Regions from separate parts of the Sporosarcina sp. Y1011 genome, predicted to be linked through region 1. Evidence: riboswitches for the same ligand, from Rfam matches in the RefSeq annotation. Region 1 holds a riboswitch; each other region holds the start of a gene.
The links. Region 1 has a riboswitch for thiamine pyrophosphate ahead of AC25Y5_RS00200 (acetylornithine deacetylase). Riboswitches for the same ligand answer to the same signal wherever they lie in the genome.
Positions count from the first base shown of each region.

Region 2: another riboswitch for thiamine pyrophosphate. It lies ahead of tenA (thiaminase II); the one in region 1 lies ahead of AC25Y5_RS00200 (acetylornithine deacetylase).
Region 3: another riboswitch for thiamine pyrophosphate. It lies ahead of thiT (energy-coupled thiamine transporter ThiT); the one in region 1 lies ahead of AC25Y5_RS00200 (acetylornithine deacetylase).

Region 1 covers NZ_JBYHFP010000001.1:40,906-46,672, reverse strand. The annotation lists gene AC25Y5_RS00205 (LLM class flavin-dependent oxidoreductase) at 1-1,009, shown strand, start outside; gene AC25Y5_RS00200 (acetylornithine deacetylase) at 1,127-2,404, opposite strand; TPP riboswitch at 2,612-2,714, opposite strand; gene AC25Y5_RS00195 (hypothetical protein) at 2,758-3,078, opposite strand; gene AC25Y5_RS00190 (NADP-dependent oxidoreductase) at 3,343-4,371, shown strand; partial or broken gene AC25Y5_RS00185 (IS3 family transposase) at 4,834-4,989, shown strand; gene AC25Y5_RS00180 (PH domain-containing protein) at 5,326-5,703, opposite strand.
Region 2 covers NZ_JBYHFP010000001.1:210,692-216,458, reverse strand. The annotation lists gene AC25Y5_RS01110 (AAA family ATPase) at 1-2,203, opposite strand, end outside; gene AC25Y5_RS01105 (exonuclease SbcCD subunit D) at 2,200-3,360, opposite strand; TPP riboswitch at 3,509-3,612, shown strand; gene tenA (thiaminase II) at 3,719-4,411, shown strand; gene AC25Y5_RS01095 (ABC transporter ATP-binding protein) at 4,398-5,147, shown strand; gene AC25Y5_RS01090 (ABC transporter permease) at 5,144-5,767, shown strand, end outside.
Region 3 covers NZ_JBYHFP010000017.1:41,903-47,669, forward strand. The annotation lists gene AC25Y5_RS15325 (DEAD/DEAH box helicase) at 1-735, shown strand, start outside; gene map (type I methionyl aminopeptidase) at 799-1,545, opposite strand; gene AC25Y5_RS15335 (hypothetical protein) at 1,652-1,768, opposite strand; gene AC25Y5_RS15340 (magnetosome magnetite crystal formation protein family) at 1,833-2,174, opposite strand; TPP riboswitch at 2,282-2,384, shown strand; gene thiT (energy-coupled thiamine transporter ThiT) at 2,469-3,026, shown strand; gene AC25Y5_RS15350 (tryptophan-rich sensory protein) at 3,065-3,796, opposite strand; gene AC25Y5_RS15355 (M3 family oligoendopeptidase) at 3,958-5,760, shown strand.

The DNA of each region.
Region 1 (5,767 bases):
TCTTGGTCCAGATCCTCAAACTGGAAACACAATAAGTATTCAACAGCGCCTTCATGAAGTAATGGCGATTGGAAAGTTGACTGAAGAAGTCGGACTTGATATTTTTGGTGTCGGTGAGCATCATCGCTTGGATTATGCAATATCGGCTCCGCCAGTTGTTCTTGCAGCAGTGGCACAAAACACAAAGCGTATTAAATTGACGAGTGCAACGACTGTTTTGAGTACGGTCGACCCCGTTCGTCTATTCGAGGATTTTGCAACACTGGATTTGATTTCGAATGGCCGTGCTGAGATTATTACAGGTCGTGGTGCATTCGTAGAATCCTTTCCGTTATTCGGCCATGAATTAAACAATTATGACGAGCTCTTCGATGAAAATATTCGACTTCTCCAACAATTGAATGCGAATGAAATCGTCAGTTGGAATGGGTCATTCCGTTCGCCTCTAACTAATTCTATGATTGCCCCCCGGCCTGTTCAAGATAAACTGCCGATTTGGGTTGGTGTCGGTGGCACACCTGAAAGTGCAATACGAGCAGGCAAACTTGGAACTGGTTTAGCATTAGCCATACTTGGCGGCGACCCAATTCGTTTTAAGCCACTTGTTGATTTGTATCGTCAAGCAGGCAAAGATGCAGGGCATCTTGAAGAGGATCTAAAAATAGCTGTAACAGGACACACGTATATAGCAAAGACTTCACAACAAGCAAAAGACGATTTCTATCCCTACTATGCAAATTACTGGGGGTACGTGAACAAACAACGTGGAATGAGTACGAGAATTTCTCGTTCTGATTTCGACCATATGGCCAGTCCCGAAACCGGACTATTTGTTGGCAGCCCTCAGCAAATAGTCGAGAAGATTCTTCATCAACACGAATTATTTGGACACCAACGCTTCATTGCACAAATGGATATCGGAGGCTTGCCGTTTTCTTCAGTCGCAGCAAGTATTGAAATGTTAGCAACAGAAGTAGCTCCCATCGTTCGACGGGAAACCACTAGGTAAGGTTATCCTTTGATCATCTACCTCTTGAAACATACCAATCATTTGATGACGCATAAGAAATGACTTCACTTATTAAGCAACATATAATAGCATAATAGTATTAGATGAATGGGGAGACTACTTGCTCTCCATTCTTTTCAAATTGCACCACTTATTTATAAATATCATAAGCGTTTTTGTAAAAGCCATTAGTTCTTCAATGTTTATTTTTTCATCAACTGTATGGGCCTCTTCCAACTTCCCAGGACCATAAATAACTGTGGGAATCCCTGCTTCGCCTATCCATCCTGCATCTGTTACTGTTCTTGACATGCCGATGATTACGGGACTTTTTTCGGTGTGTTCATGACAGTATGCTAGAAGTTGAACGGCCGCATGCCCCTCATTCATTTCAAGTGCAGGGAATATTTCCCCGCGTTCTTCAATCATCGATTTTCCACCCCAGCGATAGTGAATGGGATTTTCTCTTAACCATGGATCAGCTTTTGCTACATGGTTCAAATGTTCCTCGATTTCATTTATCACAGATTGATAGGTTTCATTCGGATAAAAATGAACGGTGATCCAAAGCCGGCATTCATCCGCTACAAAAGCCGCGTGTCTTCCGCCTTCTATAACTGCAGGATTGATGGTGTTGCTACCAGGTACAAAACCTGGATATTGTTTTGTCACGGCCCAGTGACGCTCTAAGTCTTGTAGTCCGGCAATTACTTTCATCATCTTCTCAATAGCACTGGCCCCATTAACGTTTCCGCCCGCATTAAGCATACTCATCCTCATTGCATCATGGTAAACTTCCTTACTTTTAATCGTTATCCAGCCGGTTATTACTCCACCCTGGCCATGAATTTGACTATCGCTACTATCGACGACGATTGCAAAGTCTGCTGTATAGCCTTTTTCCATACACGAAAGTGTTCCAGCTTCTCCTGCTTCCTCCCCAATGACAGTCTGAATCTGCAAATCACCTTTAAGTTCCACACCTAGTTCGTTTAATAATTTTACGGCTAGTAAAGTCGCTGCCACTGCACCTTTCATATCGGACGTTCCTCGTCCATATGCATTTCCATCTTTAGTTGTCAGTTCAAAGACAGGCACAGTCCATTCTGTTTCATCCCCAACTTCCGCAACATCAATATGACCATTAATGAGTAAGCTGTTAAACAGAGCTCCATCTGTCCCTTTTTTTATGCCTACCACGTTTGGATCACCAGGGAACACATCCCAACTGGCTGTATCGAATTTTTCTTGTTTTAAAAACTCTTGAATATACTGCTGCACCTCGGCTGTATTTCTTGCAGGCGGGCTGACAGTCGGAAACTGAACTAGATCTGCAAGTAATTGCAATAGCTCCTCTTGACGTTCATCAACCAAGTTGCTAATACTATTTTCCATTTCAATCATCCATTCTTTATTTAATTTTTAGTAAAGTAAATCCGTACTGGATAGATTGCAATATTGAATTCGGTGCATTAACAGAGCTAATGCGCCGAAGCGTGTATGATGGGAAACCCCTAGTTCATTGAATTTGCGATGGAACAGAAAACAGCCGCCTTCCATAATCGGAAAGCGGCTGTTCTCTACGTAGTTACATTCATTTGATGTAGAGTTCAGTTGCTTCCCTACGCTAGAATGAACTAGATCAGGTTCGAAGGGTTTACATGCATGATGCGTCTCAGCCAAATTGGCTCCCCTAGCAGTCTTCTATTCAATTCGTGTTTTCTTTATGATTAAGCCAAGAACGAGGTTCATAATGCATCCGTTCGTTCTTCCCCTTCAGGAAGATATTGCGTTAATCCAATATTACGCAATACGTTCTTTATTTTCATTGTGTACCCTAACTGTTCATTAGATAAAAACGATGCTTTGGAAGCAATCTCCACAAGTTGCATAACTTCATTTTTCGCCCAATGACTATTTGGAATATCCGTAAATTTTGCGGCAGTCGTGACTTCTTTTTGTTTAACAGCTTGAACTTCCGCCTCGTTAGTTGCTAATACAACAGTAGCTGACGTTGGTAAAGCCACTATTAAGGTCAAAGCCAAAAAAAGTATGTGCTTTTTCTTCATGTTTATTTAAAGTCCTCCACTAGTTCATATTAATAACATAATAGTTATAGTTAACTATAATTATAACACTTTTGGATACTATTTTGGGGTTCCTCCACAGGTGTCTGCTGAGATTAAGACACCGGTGCCAACACCAAAGCAATTCGGGAAAATAGCAAATCAATGAAAATGAGACGCCAGGCTATAATCATTGACCTTGGTAACTCCTGAGTGTTAGGGTTTCTATTGCCAACAAATTCGGCAAACTACAAAGGAGGAATTGCAATGACACAATTGATACAACAGGAAATTCATCTAGCAAATCGGCCCACTGGAATGCCTACCAAAGAAGACTTTACCTTTGTAAAAAGTTCAGTTCCCTCACCAAAAGTAAATGAAATTTTAGTACGGACGCTTTATTTGTCTGTAGATCCATACATGCGTGGAAGAATGCAAGATGCCAAGTCATATATTGCTCCATTTGAATTGAATAAGGTCATTTCTGGGGGTGTCGTGGGTGAGGTGGTTGAATCCCTGTCGGACGCCTTCAAACAAGGTGATGTAATTACTGGAAATCTCAGTTGGGCTGAATATACCGTAGCCACTGCAAATGAAATTCGCAAAATAGACCCTAAGTTGGCGCCTATTTCAACACATTTAGGTATTCTCGGTTTGACAGGCTTAACTGCATATTTTGGATTGCTTGATATCGGAAAACCTAAAGAAGGTGAAACGGTCGTCGTTTCTGGTGCTGCCGGGGCTGTTGGTTCAGCAGTTGGACAAATCGCGAAAATCAACGGGGCAAAAGTAGTAGGTATTGCTGGTTCAGATGAAAAGATTGACTACTTATTGAATGTACTCGGCTTTGATGCAGCTGTGAATTATAAGAAAGAAAGTTTTTGGACAGACCTTAAAAATGCCGTTCCTGACGGAGTAGATGTCTATTTCGATAATGTCGGCGGGGACGTTTCAGACGCTGTTTTTACTATGCTAAATCGAAATGCCCGTATTCCATTATGCGGATCAATCTCTTCCTACAACGCAGAAGGAAAAGATGCTGGACCACGTATTCAATCGGCTATGATTAAGACGAGCGCTATGATGCAAGGCTTCACCCTAGGCGATTTTTCTACTGATTTTGAAAGAGGGTTTACTGACTTAGCTAAATGGCTACTGCAAGGTAAACTGAAATATGAAGAAACAATTGTTGAAGGATTTGAAAATACACCAGAGGCATTCCTTGGTTTATTTAAAGGAACGAATCTAGGTAAGCAACTTGTAAAAGTGGCTGATCCTAAATACGCGAAACTTTAATAGTTCATCTGAAATTGCTTGACCTGCAACACTTATATGCTATAAAAAAACTCCTCAAGCAACTACAATGTACCCTATAAGATAGACACTTTAAAAAAGTCTCTCTTATGAGGGTACTTTTATTTATAATGGAAATAACAACGATTATATGTTGACATAAAGAATCCCACCAACAACGCTTGGCGCTTGGGGATGCCTCCCGCAATAAGCCAGACAGAAGACCACTGTCAGTCTTATTGCTTCGGCTACCCCAGTAAGGCGCCTTCGCTGGAGATTACAAGGAAAACATAAGTCCAACAGCAGAACCTATGTCAAAGATATTATTTACTGATCAAGAACAAAGAATACTGAAGAAACATCCTTATGTAAAAGCTGTTAGTGAAAAGGGAATTACATATACAGATGAATTTAAGGCAATAGCTATTAGGGAAAATGAAGAAGAACGCTAGAAAGCTAGCTGAAGGTGCTTTCATCCACTCGGATCAAGGAGTTCACTATACCAGTCCCCAATTTCAAAAGCTTGTGAAGAAAATGGGTTTAGGTCAGTCAATGTCACGTCGTGGGAACTGTTGGGATAACGCTCCCCAAGAATCTTTCTTTGGTCACTTTAAAGATGATGACGCCTGCACAATACAGACATCATCTTCTTCTAGTTTCCTAAATATGTTGAATGTATGATTGTTACTCACTTCAGCTGATTGAAGTGGAGAGCGGCGACTCCAGCGGGAACAGCACGAGCCGAAGACCCCGCAGGAACGCAGTGACGAGGAGGCTGAGGCCGTGCCCGCGGAAAGCGTCCGCTCGGAACGGAAATCAGCGGTTAGTTAAATTCTTCGGTTCAACTTATATAAGGTTTTTTTAAAATGTCCTTTACAAAGGGTACAGTTTAAACTACATGAGGAGTTTTTTTATCAAGCACAAAATCAGGAACTAGGCACCTTAAATTGACCTAGTTCATTTCAAAACATATTCTGCTAGCACGCTTTGTACTTTATAAACATTCAAGGATTTATTGAATTTCTTTTGAATTGGTGCAGAACTTCCCGATAGCCAGATTTTCAGTTCCGCTTCAAGATCAAACGTTCCTGCAGTTTCAATTGAGAAATGTAAAACACTTTTATATGGAATAGAATGATATTCACTTTTCTTTCCTGTGACGCCCTGTTTGTCCACGAGAATTAGACGCTTATCCGTAAATATCAACAGATCTCTAATCAATTCATATGCATGCTCCACTTTTTCAGTTGGTGTAAGTAAATCCTTCATTTCCTTCTCTACTTTGCTTACATCAATTTCAGATGCATTCCCTATTATTCCATCAAAAATACTCATTTTTATTTCTCCTGTTTATCCTTAATCAGTATAATTCCGCATTTAATTTGTTCGTACACCTTCC
Region 2 (5,767 bases), 170 kb from region 1:
CTTCTTTGAATCTATTTTCGGCATGGTTTCTCTTCTCTTCTATTTCCTCTAAAGATTTTACTGCATGAATTTCAGAGGATTTTGCCGTTGTCAGTTGCTGTATTGCTTCTTCACGTACTTTCTGCACCGTTTCCCAAGCACGGTCCAACTCCGATTTACTCTTTTCTGTTTCGAGAATCCGCTGCTGTAAAAGAGAATGTATGCGGACGTCTTCCGGGATTGTCTGTACTGTCGATTGCAAAACAGCTAATTGAGTATTGTAAGAAGATTGCTGTTGAAACAATGTAAGTTCCATCTCAGATTTAGTTGTCACGAATCGCTTGGCAATTATTTCTTGCTTTTTTGCTTTCTCTTTTAGTTCAACAAGTAGTTTCCTTTCATTACGAAGAACAGCTACTTCTCTTTCTAAATTTACTTTGGACTCATGCAGATTATTTTCATCTACTTCTATTGTAAGCCGTTTCATTTCTAATTCTATGCCATTTCCCTGTTCGACTGTATTTTGATAGGTGATTGTCGTATTTCGAAATTGCCCCTCGACTTCTGTTAGCCGAGCTTTTTTCGACTCAAGCTGTTCCCTTGATACGACCACTTCAATTGTTTTATGCGATTTGACGGGATGATTTTCGCTTCCACACACCGGGCACGATTCCCCGTCTATAAGTGACTCCGCCAACATCGCTGCCTGGTTATCCAACCACAGTTGTTCCACTGCATCATATTCCGATTTACAAGTCTTATAATTCGTTTCTTGGACGCTCTTTTCTTTATCCAATACATTCACCCGATTTTGCATAGCGATGAATTCATCCAGCACTTTACATTTTTCATTCACTTCATTTAGTTGATCAATACGTTCATCATACATAACAAGCCTTTTTTCAAAGTTATCGATTTCTAGTGTTAAACTGTCAAGCTTACCATTTTCTTCTTCTGTTTTCGCAACCAATGCAGCGAGCTCTTTTTCTAAACGAATGTTTTCTTTTTTCAGTACATCTAAAGCCTCTTCTTTAGCCGCTAAACTTGCAACTGCCGGAAGATAGTCATTTAATCGAGTCAAGTTTTCAGCCAGTTTTTCACGTTGCACTTTTCTTCCTTCTTCAACATGAAATTGGTGTTTAGCATCTTCCATCTTTTCTGTTGCAACCTGCACTGCTTGCTTGGCTAACTGAAAGTCATTTGATTTGGTTACAGCTTCCGCTTTCAATGAGAGAAACTGCATCTCGATTTCACCAATGGATACAGCCCGTTCCGCATCGACTATCTGTTGCTCTTTACGCTCCATAATTGGCAATTGTTCTTCTAACCCATTTAAATTCGTCACTTTTTGCTGCAGTTCAACGAAGCGGTCATTCATGCTTTTCGCAGCGTGATACATTTCTTGCATTTTAGTATGCTTCAAATAGGCGTCATCATAGCTTTTTTTAACGATAACTGTATTTTCTTGATAAAATGTGAGTTCCTCCTCCAATCCTAGTACGACTTGGTTCACGTTATAATATTCATTTGCCAAGACAGTAAAAACTGAGGATTCCCGTTCCGGCAGTAAGGATGTTATTTGACCAATATGCCCTTCGCTTAATTGTATTTCTTTGGTAAGCGTCGCCTGTGCACCGTCTTTCTGCCCTTTCAACTGCTCCACAATTTCACGGTACTGATCCGTCTTGAATATTTTGCGCATAATTGTTTCTTTGTTTTCTGTATCAGATGTTAGAAATTTTCGGAACTCTCCTTGCGGCAACATAACAATCTGACTAAATTGTGCCTGTGTGAAACCTATCAGTTCTTCCGCCTTTTTGTTGATTTCAGAAACGATTTGCCTGTCAACCAGTGGTATTTCCCCGTTTTCCGTAAGTTCATAAAACTCGCTCCGTGCAGTCGTTTCAGATTTGTTTCCTTGTTTTATATAGGGGATTTGCCGCATGATACGGTATGTTCTTTTATGTATCTGAAACGTCAACTCGACTGCCGTCTGAACTGTATCGTCAGCAAAGTCGCTACGCATCGCTCGGATATCCGTCCGGTCTTCTCCACTCGCCTGGCCGTACAATGCAAAACAAATACCATCGAATATCGTCGTTTTTCCCGCCCCGGTGGCACCCGAAATGACGAATAGCCGATTGTCTTTCAATTCCCTGAAATCGACTGTTTCCGTCCCTTTATACGGACCGAACGCTGTCATCGTCAATTGAATAGGTCTCAAAGTCCCGTCCCCTCCTTCTGCATAACTTCATGGAGAACTTGCGCAAACAATTCTTCCGTTTCCGCGTCTGCTGCCTCGCCTTTCATTTCTTCGTAAAATGCTTTAAATAATGCTAAATCATCGTGTTTACCATGTTCCGTCCTCTCTTGTTCGTCCACTCCATTCGCAGTCAGCTTGACCATTTTACGCTCAACATGCATCGCATTCGGATAGACTGAACGAACTTTTTCCATTGGAAATAAAACCGGCGTTTCATCCAGCAATTTCACGAAAACATAATCCTTACTTATAGGATGCAATAAGATATCTTCCATCGTACCTTCGACCGTCCGCATATCATGTTCCGGTTTCAACTCACGTTTTTCAATAATGGTGTGTCCATCAGCGTCCATATCGACAATGAAAAAACCTTTTTTATGATGTTCTTCTGAAATCGAATATTTCATCGGCGAACCTGCAAAACGGACTGACTCATTCAATACATAATGCGCCTGATGCAAATGACCAAGTGCCGTGTAATGGAACGGTTCAAAAAGATGTGCCGATACGTATTCCGCACCGCCAATCGCGAGTGGCCGTTCCGAATCACTTGTGTTGTCTTCGCTTTCTCCATGAGGTGTTACAAACGCATGTCCAACAAAAACGTGTCGCGCACTATTTGACATCTGGGGGCGAATCCCTTCTATCACTTTTTTCATCGCGTCATTATGATTCGCAATCGTTTCATCTCCATGTATATGTTTCACGACGGAAGGATCTGCAAATGGAACCAGGTGAAAATGGACTTCGCCGAATTCATCCGTCAAAACGACCGGCTCAATAACTTTCGTCAGTTGACCGGCTATATGATAACCGTTTGCCCGCATCAATCCGCTGCCAAAATGGAGACGCCCAGGACTATCATGGTTACCGCTAATAGCGAGGACCGGCGTCCCTAGTTCTATGGTGATTCGTTCGAGCAAGTCATCGAGCAACGCAACGGCTTCTGTTGGCGGTACTGCCCGGTCATACAAATCCCCTGCGATGACGACCGCATCGGGTTTCTCCTCTATGATTGCCTCTATAAATTGGTCAAGAACATACCGTTGTCCGTCTGTCATGTAAATGCCTTGAACAAGCTTACCTAAATGCCAGTCTGCAGTATGGAAAAACTTCACTGTCATTTCCCCTTTCAATGATCTTTTCTACTACTTTACAGGACAAACCGAGAAAAATGAAACATGCATTCCTTTTTTCAATTCCAAGATTAAGGTTGACCTCCCAATTTTTCTATGCTTATATTAGAGATGAATCCAATTTCATAAGATCCACCGCTAGGGGTGCTCTAACAGAGCTGAGAGAGGCATGTGTCTTGACCCTTATAACTTGAACTGGTTAATACCAGCGTAAGGAAGAGGTGCTGACACAATATTTCTGCCAGTCTGTTTTTGCAGATACAATTGACAGTCTACAACCCACTTCTTTTTCAAGGAGTGGGTTTTTGGTTGGCTATCAATTTTAGGGAGTGTTGGAGAGATGAAGTTTACTGACCGCTTACTGGAAAAAATAACACCAATTTGGAGACAGAATCACAGCCATCCGTTCGTTCAAGGGATTGGCAATGGTACCCTAGACCCCGATAAATTTAGATTCTACATGGTACAAGATTATTTATATTTGATTGATTATGCAAAAGTTTTTGCAATTGGGGCTGTAAAAGCCGACGACTTGGAAACAATGGGCAAGTTCGCTACGCTACTTGATGGCACACTGAATACAGAAATGGTACTACATCGTAGTTATGCGCTCCGGTTCGGTATTTCTGAACATGAACTAGAAAACGCAAAGCCCTCTCCTATCGTGCTTGCCTATACGCACTACATGTTACATGTCAGCCAAAACGGTACTGTCGCCGAAGTTATGGCTGCACTTCTTCCATGCGCGTGGAGTTACTGGGAAATAGGTAAAGAGCTAAATGCGATTCCAAGCGCAGCTGAACATCCGTTATACGGTGATTGGATACGCATGTATTCGTCCGAAGATTTCGGCGATCTCGCAATCTGGTGTATCGATTTGATGAATAAATCTGCAGAAGGAAAACCTGAACATGAACTATTAAAGCTCGAAGAAATCTTCCTTAATACAACTCGCTATGAATATATGTTTTGGGATATGGCCAACACGAAACAGATGTGGCCCGGGGTTGAAAACTCTAATGTTATCGTTTGACAATGTATCATTCGCCTATCATTCAAGCAACAACATACTGGAAAATCTATCATTTAATGTACTTCCCGGTGAATTCATTTCAATAATCGGGGTTAGTGGTTCCGGTAAAAGTACCATCTTCCGACTTGTAACAGGATTAGATGAACCTACTTCTGGCACCATTTCACTCGATGGGGTTCAAAACAACCGCCGCCTTGGTAGCGTCGGTTATATGCCGCAGCAGGATTTGCTTCTGCCTTGGCGCACGATTTTAGAAAATGCATGTCTCCCACTTGAACTAAAAGGGATGAAACAGCAGTCTGCAAATAATCAGGTATTACCGTTATTAAAGGAGTTCGGTCTTGGCGGTACAGAAAAAAAATATCCGGCGGAACTTTCTGGCGGGATGAAACAGCGAGTCGCTTTTTTGCGCGCTGTCCTTTCCGGAAATTCCCTTCTCCTGCTGGATGAACCATTTTCTGCATTAGATGCGATAACTAAGTTATCAATGCAAGAGTGGCTAATTGATCAATGGAAGATACATCAATTTACTGTATTATTCATTACACATGACGTTGAAGAAGCGCTATTTTTATCAGACCGTATTTTCCTGTTAAGAAATGAGCCGGTTACTACATTCGAAGAAATCAGCGTTCCACTTGAAAGGCCTAGAACAAGAAGTGATTTACATCGAACGGATTTGCTTGAGCTAAAGGAACAATTGCTAAATACGCTACGTAGTGAGGTAATGCAATGAAAAACATTACCTCACTTCTTATTATTGCGTTATTCGGTAGCATCTGGGAGCTAGGTGCAAGACTTTACGATAAACCATTCATCTTGCCTTCTCCTATTCAAATTTTAATCCGTTTTTGGGAGCTAAAAGAAATACTGTTGTTAAAGCACTTACCGATGACTTTACTAACAATTATCATCGGACTAGTCATTTCAATTATTTCAGGAGTTGCAATCGCCGTTTGGATGTCTTCCAGTCCCAGAGTTCGAAAAGCGCTCTATCCGATTTTAATAGCTTCACAAATGATTCCTATTATTGCACTTGCACCTATTTTTGTCCTCTGGTTCGGATACACAATTTGGAGTAAAGTCGCAGTTACAGTACTCATCACCTTTTTCCCGATTACTGTAAATACATACGACGGGCTATCTTCTGGAAGTAAAGAAATACGCGAGCTTTTTTTAACAATGGGCGCAAAAAAACAGGATATTTTCTTGAAATATTCTGTTCCCACTGCCCTACCCCACTTCTTTTCAGGATTGAAGATTGCCGTTACATTGAGTGTGATTGGCGCAGCAATCGGGGAATGGCTCGGGGCGCAGGCTGGTCTTGGATACTTTAGTCGCCGAATGATGACTCAG
Region 3 (5,767 bases), on a different contig from region 1:
ATGCACGATATTCGTCACATCGTTCTCGACGAAGGCGATCAGCTGCTAGCGCGTGATCATCGCGTTATCGTGAAAAGTATGATTGAGGCGGCAAATCCGGAAAGACAAGTTGTTGCCGTATCTGCAACAATAACAGATGAAATTGAAATTGTTGCTAGCAAGTTTATGAATAATCCAATTCGCATCCAAGTTGGCCCGGAAGAAATGCCGAAGTCAGGTACCGTCGTCCATTCATTTGTGAAGACAGATGCACGGGACAAAACGGATGTATTGCGTGGGATTTCTTATTTGAAGGGAATTCGTGCTCTTGCATTTATTAACAATGTGGATCAGCTTCGCATGAAAGAAATGAAGCTCAAGTATAACGAAGCACCAATAGCAGTCCTTCATTCAGAAATGACGAAATTTGAGAGACAGCAAACATTGGAAAGTTTCCGTAAAGGTGAATTACAGATTTTAATAGCAACAGATTTGGCTGCACGAGGACTGGACATCGATGGGTTGACGCATGTTATCCATGTAGATGTGCCTCACACAGTTGAACAGTACTTGCACCGCTCTGGTAGAACAGGACGTGCAGGCGGAGATGGAGAAGTATTGACGCTATTATCATATGCGGAAGAACGTGATTACCGCAAGCTGACAAAAGGTATTAAAACGGTTCAAAAAGTATGGTATAAAGGCCACCTTGCAGAAGGCAATTCGAAAACAATTGGACTTCCCAAAAAGAAATGAAAAAAAGGCTGTCCCCGTCAACCCAACTACATTGGATTGACGGGGAACAGCCCTTTTTTGTTATTAGAGTTGTGTCAGTATAATTGGTTCACCTTTTGTAACGATAATCGTATGCTCGATTTGTGCAACGAGCGACTTGTCAGGTGTGATGAAGGTCCATCCGTCCCCAGACTCGATGATATGCTCTGCTTTTTCAGAGATAAAGGGCTCAACCGCTAGAACCATCCCTTCTTTCAGAAGTGTCTTATCCCAAGCATCATAATAGTTGAGCACGTGGGATGGTTCTTCGTGCAATGCTTTCCCGATGCCGTGGCCAGTCAAGTTCTTGATGACTTTCAAGCCGTGTTCTTTTGCTTCGCGTTCAACCGCTTTTCCAATTTGGTTTAAACTGGAACCGGCTTTGACCTTCGTCATTGCACGCTCAAATGCACTTTTAGCTACATCACATAATTGCTGTTTCTTTTCATCAGGCGTACCGACGACAAATGAAATACCAGTATCAGCGAAGTATCCATTATATGAACCGGAGACATCGATGTTAACGAGATCTCCATCCTCTATAATGCGGGAACCTGGCATGCCATGCGCAACTTCACTGTTGACGCTAATGCATGTATTTCCAGGGAAGTCATATTCTGCAATCGGTCCTGAAATTGCGCCTTTCTCTTTGAAGAGACGTCCGCCTATGTCATCAATTTCTTTTGTTGTTTTACCGGGGATTGTCGCTTCTTTCATCACGTCTCTGATTTCGGCTACAATTTTGCCGATTTTTTTTAAAGCTTCAATTTCCTCTACCGTTTTTGCAATCATTATTTCCAAGTCCTTTCTACCGTGCATTCTTTTCTATATCATACTATATCATAATAAACAGAACAAAAAAGTCTACAAACCAGAAAAATGTTTGTAGACCATCTTATTATCTTCTTGGTTTTAATGTACCTGATGTTTTTTTATTTGACATGGCTTTTTTCACAACCGGGTAGATAATGGGCGCCCATTTCATAGCGGTTTTTAAAAGTTTTCCAATTTTCATAAATAATCACTCCTAGTGAAAGCATATGTTTATCATTTTCCCGAAATAGAGGTTTAGTAAACATTCATCTCAATACCTTAACACCTTGAAAAACATTCCATACTAGAATGGCCATAAGCAGTAGTCCATAGATAAGCATGAATAAGAATGGCGTAAGTTGCCAAAATCCGAAGTTTGTGCTCGGCATTCCATTGATACTCTCCGTAAAGGAAAACATTGAAAAAGAAAATATGACAATTGTAGCAATAAGGAGGATGACAGGAACAAGGTGTGAAACTAAAGAACGTTTTGCATGGGATTTCACTTCTCGATCATCTGTAACAAAATAAACAATGATGGGAAGAAGCAAAGGGGAGAAGAAGACACTAAAATAGCATAGAGCAGCTAATAGTTTACTGTTTGTCATGTAGATTCCTCCGTTCAACTTTTACTATATAGGAAAATCACTATGTTTGTTAATCATCTTGCTTATAGGATTACCCTCCTATACAATGAAATAGACATTTGAATAACTTTAACCACAAGGGGTGCCTGTTTTGGCTGAGATTGGACATGAAGTTCTGACCCTTAGAACCTGTAAGATTATTCTTGCGTAGGAATGTGGATGGAAACTGACATATTTGATGTCCCATTCTATCCGGGATGTCTTTTTTTTTATGCCCACATCCTACGCTACAACTAGGTAGGAGGAGAATTTGAGATGGATAGGAAAAGACTTCAATTATTACTTGAGGTTGCTATTTTAGGAGCAATTTCTTTTGTTCTAGATAAAATCGGATTTTCAATGCCTCAAGGCGGATCGGTTACGTTGTCAATGCTACCGGTAGTTGTTATGGCATTCCGTTGGGGAATTGCAGGGGGTATGCTTACAGGTTTTGTAAGTGGACTGCTGCAGTTGGTAACAGGGGGCTATGTATTAAACCCTGTTCAAGCGGCGCTCGATTATTTCGTGGCTTATGCCGTTGTGGGTCTGGCAGGCGTAACACTAGCTTGGCTGTTAAGTAGTAAAACGAAAGGTAAGAAAGGTTCAGTGGTTGCCGCAATCGTCATTGGGACAATCATAGGGGGGCTTCTCCGATACCTGATTCACTTCATCGGTGGCATTGTGTTCTTTGCTTCCTATGCGCCTGAAGGACAGCCTGTCTGGTTATATTCTCTTGTTTATAACGCTTCCTATATGATCCCTGCAATAATATTGACGGCAATCGTTGCGTCCATATTATTTACTACAGCACCCCGGCTACTTGAGCCTAAATAAGAAACCGCCGTCCTTCCTTATGGAAGAATGGCGGTTTCTTATTTGGTTGCAAGCGATTTTCTGTTGATGACCATGAAGCCGATAATGGTGGCTGCAAGAAACAGAGCTGCGGTAGTAACAAATAACTCATTTATACCATTTTTTACAGCGATACCGATAAATGCCCAAACAAAGACGAGAGCTAGAGAAATATCTGCATAATGGTATAGGTAATGAAGAGCAATTGCAGTAGCAATGGTCAAGTAAATGACGGTCCATAATGGGGTACTTAATCCCAATCCACTCCACTCATGCAAAGTGAGGACATAACTGATATTTGTAATTGCTGCGACAAAAGTCCATCCGAGATAGACTGCAATTGGAACCCTACCGAAAAAGGAATTATCTTTTTTGGAGTAGGTAAAATAAATGGACAATAGCGCTAACAGAAGTCCTAATATGATAACAATCGTCCATTTAAAATAACCGAAATGCCAAAGTAGGATCCAAGCGATATTAAATAGGCAGCTGATTACAAAAAAAACTGCTCTACGGTTGAACAATGCATGTTCAACGTTTGCCTTATTCCGTATGAAGCCATATAACCAGAAAGCCAGTAGCATATATATAACTGCCCATATTGAAAAGACATAATCAGCCGGTGTAAATAATACCGGTAAACTATTTGAGATTTCACCAGTTGTTTTTCCATTGATAGGTAATATATTTGCAGTTGCGTTGACAACAATAACTGCAATGAGTGAAAGTACCATGAGTAGTATTCTAAACATATTTAAATCCCCCTACTGAATAGTATACAGAGGAAAGCTGGACCCTGCGAAGGAAAGTATGAACCTTCCGTCACAATTGCATAATTTCGCATACCGAAGATTCATGTTATAATTAGATGGTGTTTTTAGAAGATTTAGAATGAAGTGAAGGGGGAATTAATATGGCGCTTAAAAAATATTCGGAAGTCTGGGATCTTGACGTTTTCTTCAAAGGTGGAAGTGAATCAAACGAATTGCGGACACACTTAGATGGTGTAAAGGAGAAAATCAGTTCGTTAGAAGAAACAGCTTCAAAATTTCCAGTTCCCCAGTCTGCAACCGATTCACAAGCCGTTGCAAATCTTATTGAATCACTGGTTGACGCAGCACTTAATATGTCGCAGGCAGGCGCTGTCATTGGCTGTTTTCTAGCGGCTGACACGACTGATAAAAAAGCATTGCAACTGCAAGGGGAAACGGCTTCACTAGGGGCACGCTTCTCAACAGTCTGGCTTATCATTCAACAAACACTTGCTAAAGCTGATGAAGATACATGGAATGGGCTTATGGTATCAGATGAATTAAAAGAATTTGCATTCGTACTGAATGAATGGCGCAAAGAAGTGGAATTGAAATTGTCCGAAGAAGAAGAAAGTATTATCACTTCTTTGAGTGTAGATGGTTATCATGGGTGGGGCCAATTGTATGATATGTTGGTCGGTGATATTAAGATAAAAATTGAACTTGACGGAGAAGAAAAAGAACTTTCTGTAGGGCAGGCGAATAATCTAAGTTCACATGCAGATGCATCCATACGAAAACATTCATTTGAAGCATTGGAAGAAGCATGGCAAGGAAAAGAAGACTTTTTTGCATCTGCCTTAAATCATATCGCAGGATTTAGACTGGAAGTATACAAGAAACGCGGCTGGGATTCCGTATTGAAAGAACCCCTGCTCCGCAATCGAATGAGTGAAGAGACGCTGGATGCAATGTGGGGAGCAATTGGCGAAAATAAAGCACCTTTCGTGGAATACTTGAACGCCAAAGCGAGAATGCTAGGTACTGATAAGATGAACTGGTATGACATGGATGCACCGGTTACAACATCTACAAAGAAGATGACCTATCAGGAAGGAGCAGAATTCATATTAAAACACTTTGGCGAATTCGGTCCGGAACTTGAATCATTCTCACGAATTGCGTTTGAAGAGAGTTGGATAGAGGCGGAAGACCGACCAAATAAACGACCGGGTGGATTCTGTACAGGTATGCCGATGTCAGAGCAATCACGTATCTTTATGACTTATAGTGGAACAATGTCGAATATTGCGACGCTTGCACATGAACTTGGTCATGCATTCCATTCTTATGCGTTGCGTCCTGTCCATTGGATGAATCGACAGTATGCAATGGGAGTGGCCGAAACGGCTTCAACATTTGCGGAAATGATTGTTGCGGATGCTGCAGTTAAAGCGGCTGAAACTAAAGATGAAAAGATCGCTTTGTTAGAAGATAAAATTCAGCGAAGCGTTGCATTCTTTATGAATATCCATTCTAGATTCCTCTTTGAAACAAGGTTCTATGAAGAACGGAAAAATGGAAATGTTCCTGCTGCAAGGTTGAATGAGTTAATGGCAGAAGCGCAGAAAGAAGCTTATGGAGATGCCCTTGACACGGTACACCCACATTTCTGGGCCTCGAAACTCCATTTCTATATTACAGGAGTACAGTTCTACAATTTTCCGTATACGTTTGGTTATTTGTTCTCCTTGAGCATTTATGCAAAAGCTCTGGAAGTTGGAAAAGGATTTGAACAGAAATATATAGCGCTTTTACAGGATACTGCAATTATGAGTGTTGAAGATCTGGCGATGAAACATCTTGGAGAAGATATTTCAAAACAAGCGTTTTGGGAAAAAGGTGTAACATTGTGTATTAAAGATGTTGAGGAGTTCTTGGAACTTACTTCGGTAAAAGGGTGAATATGAA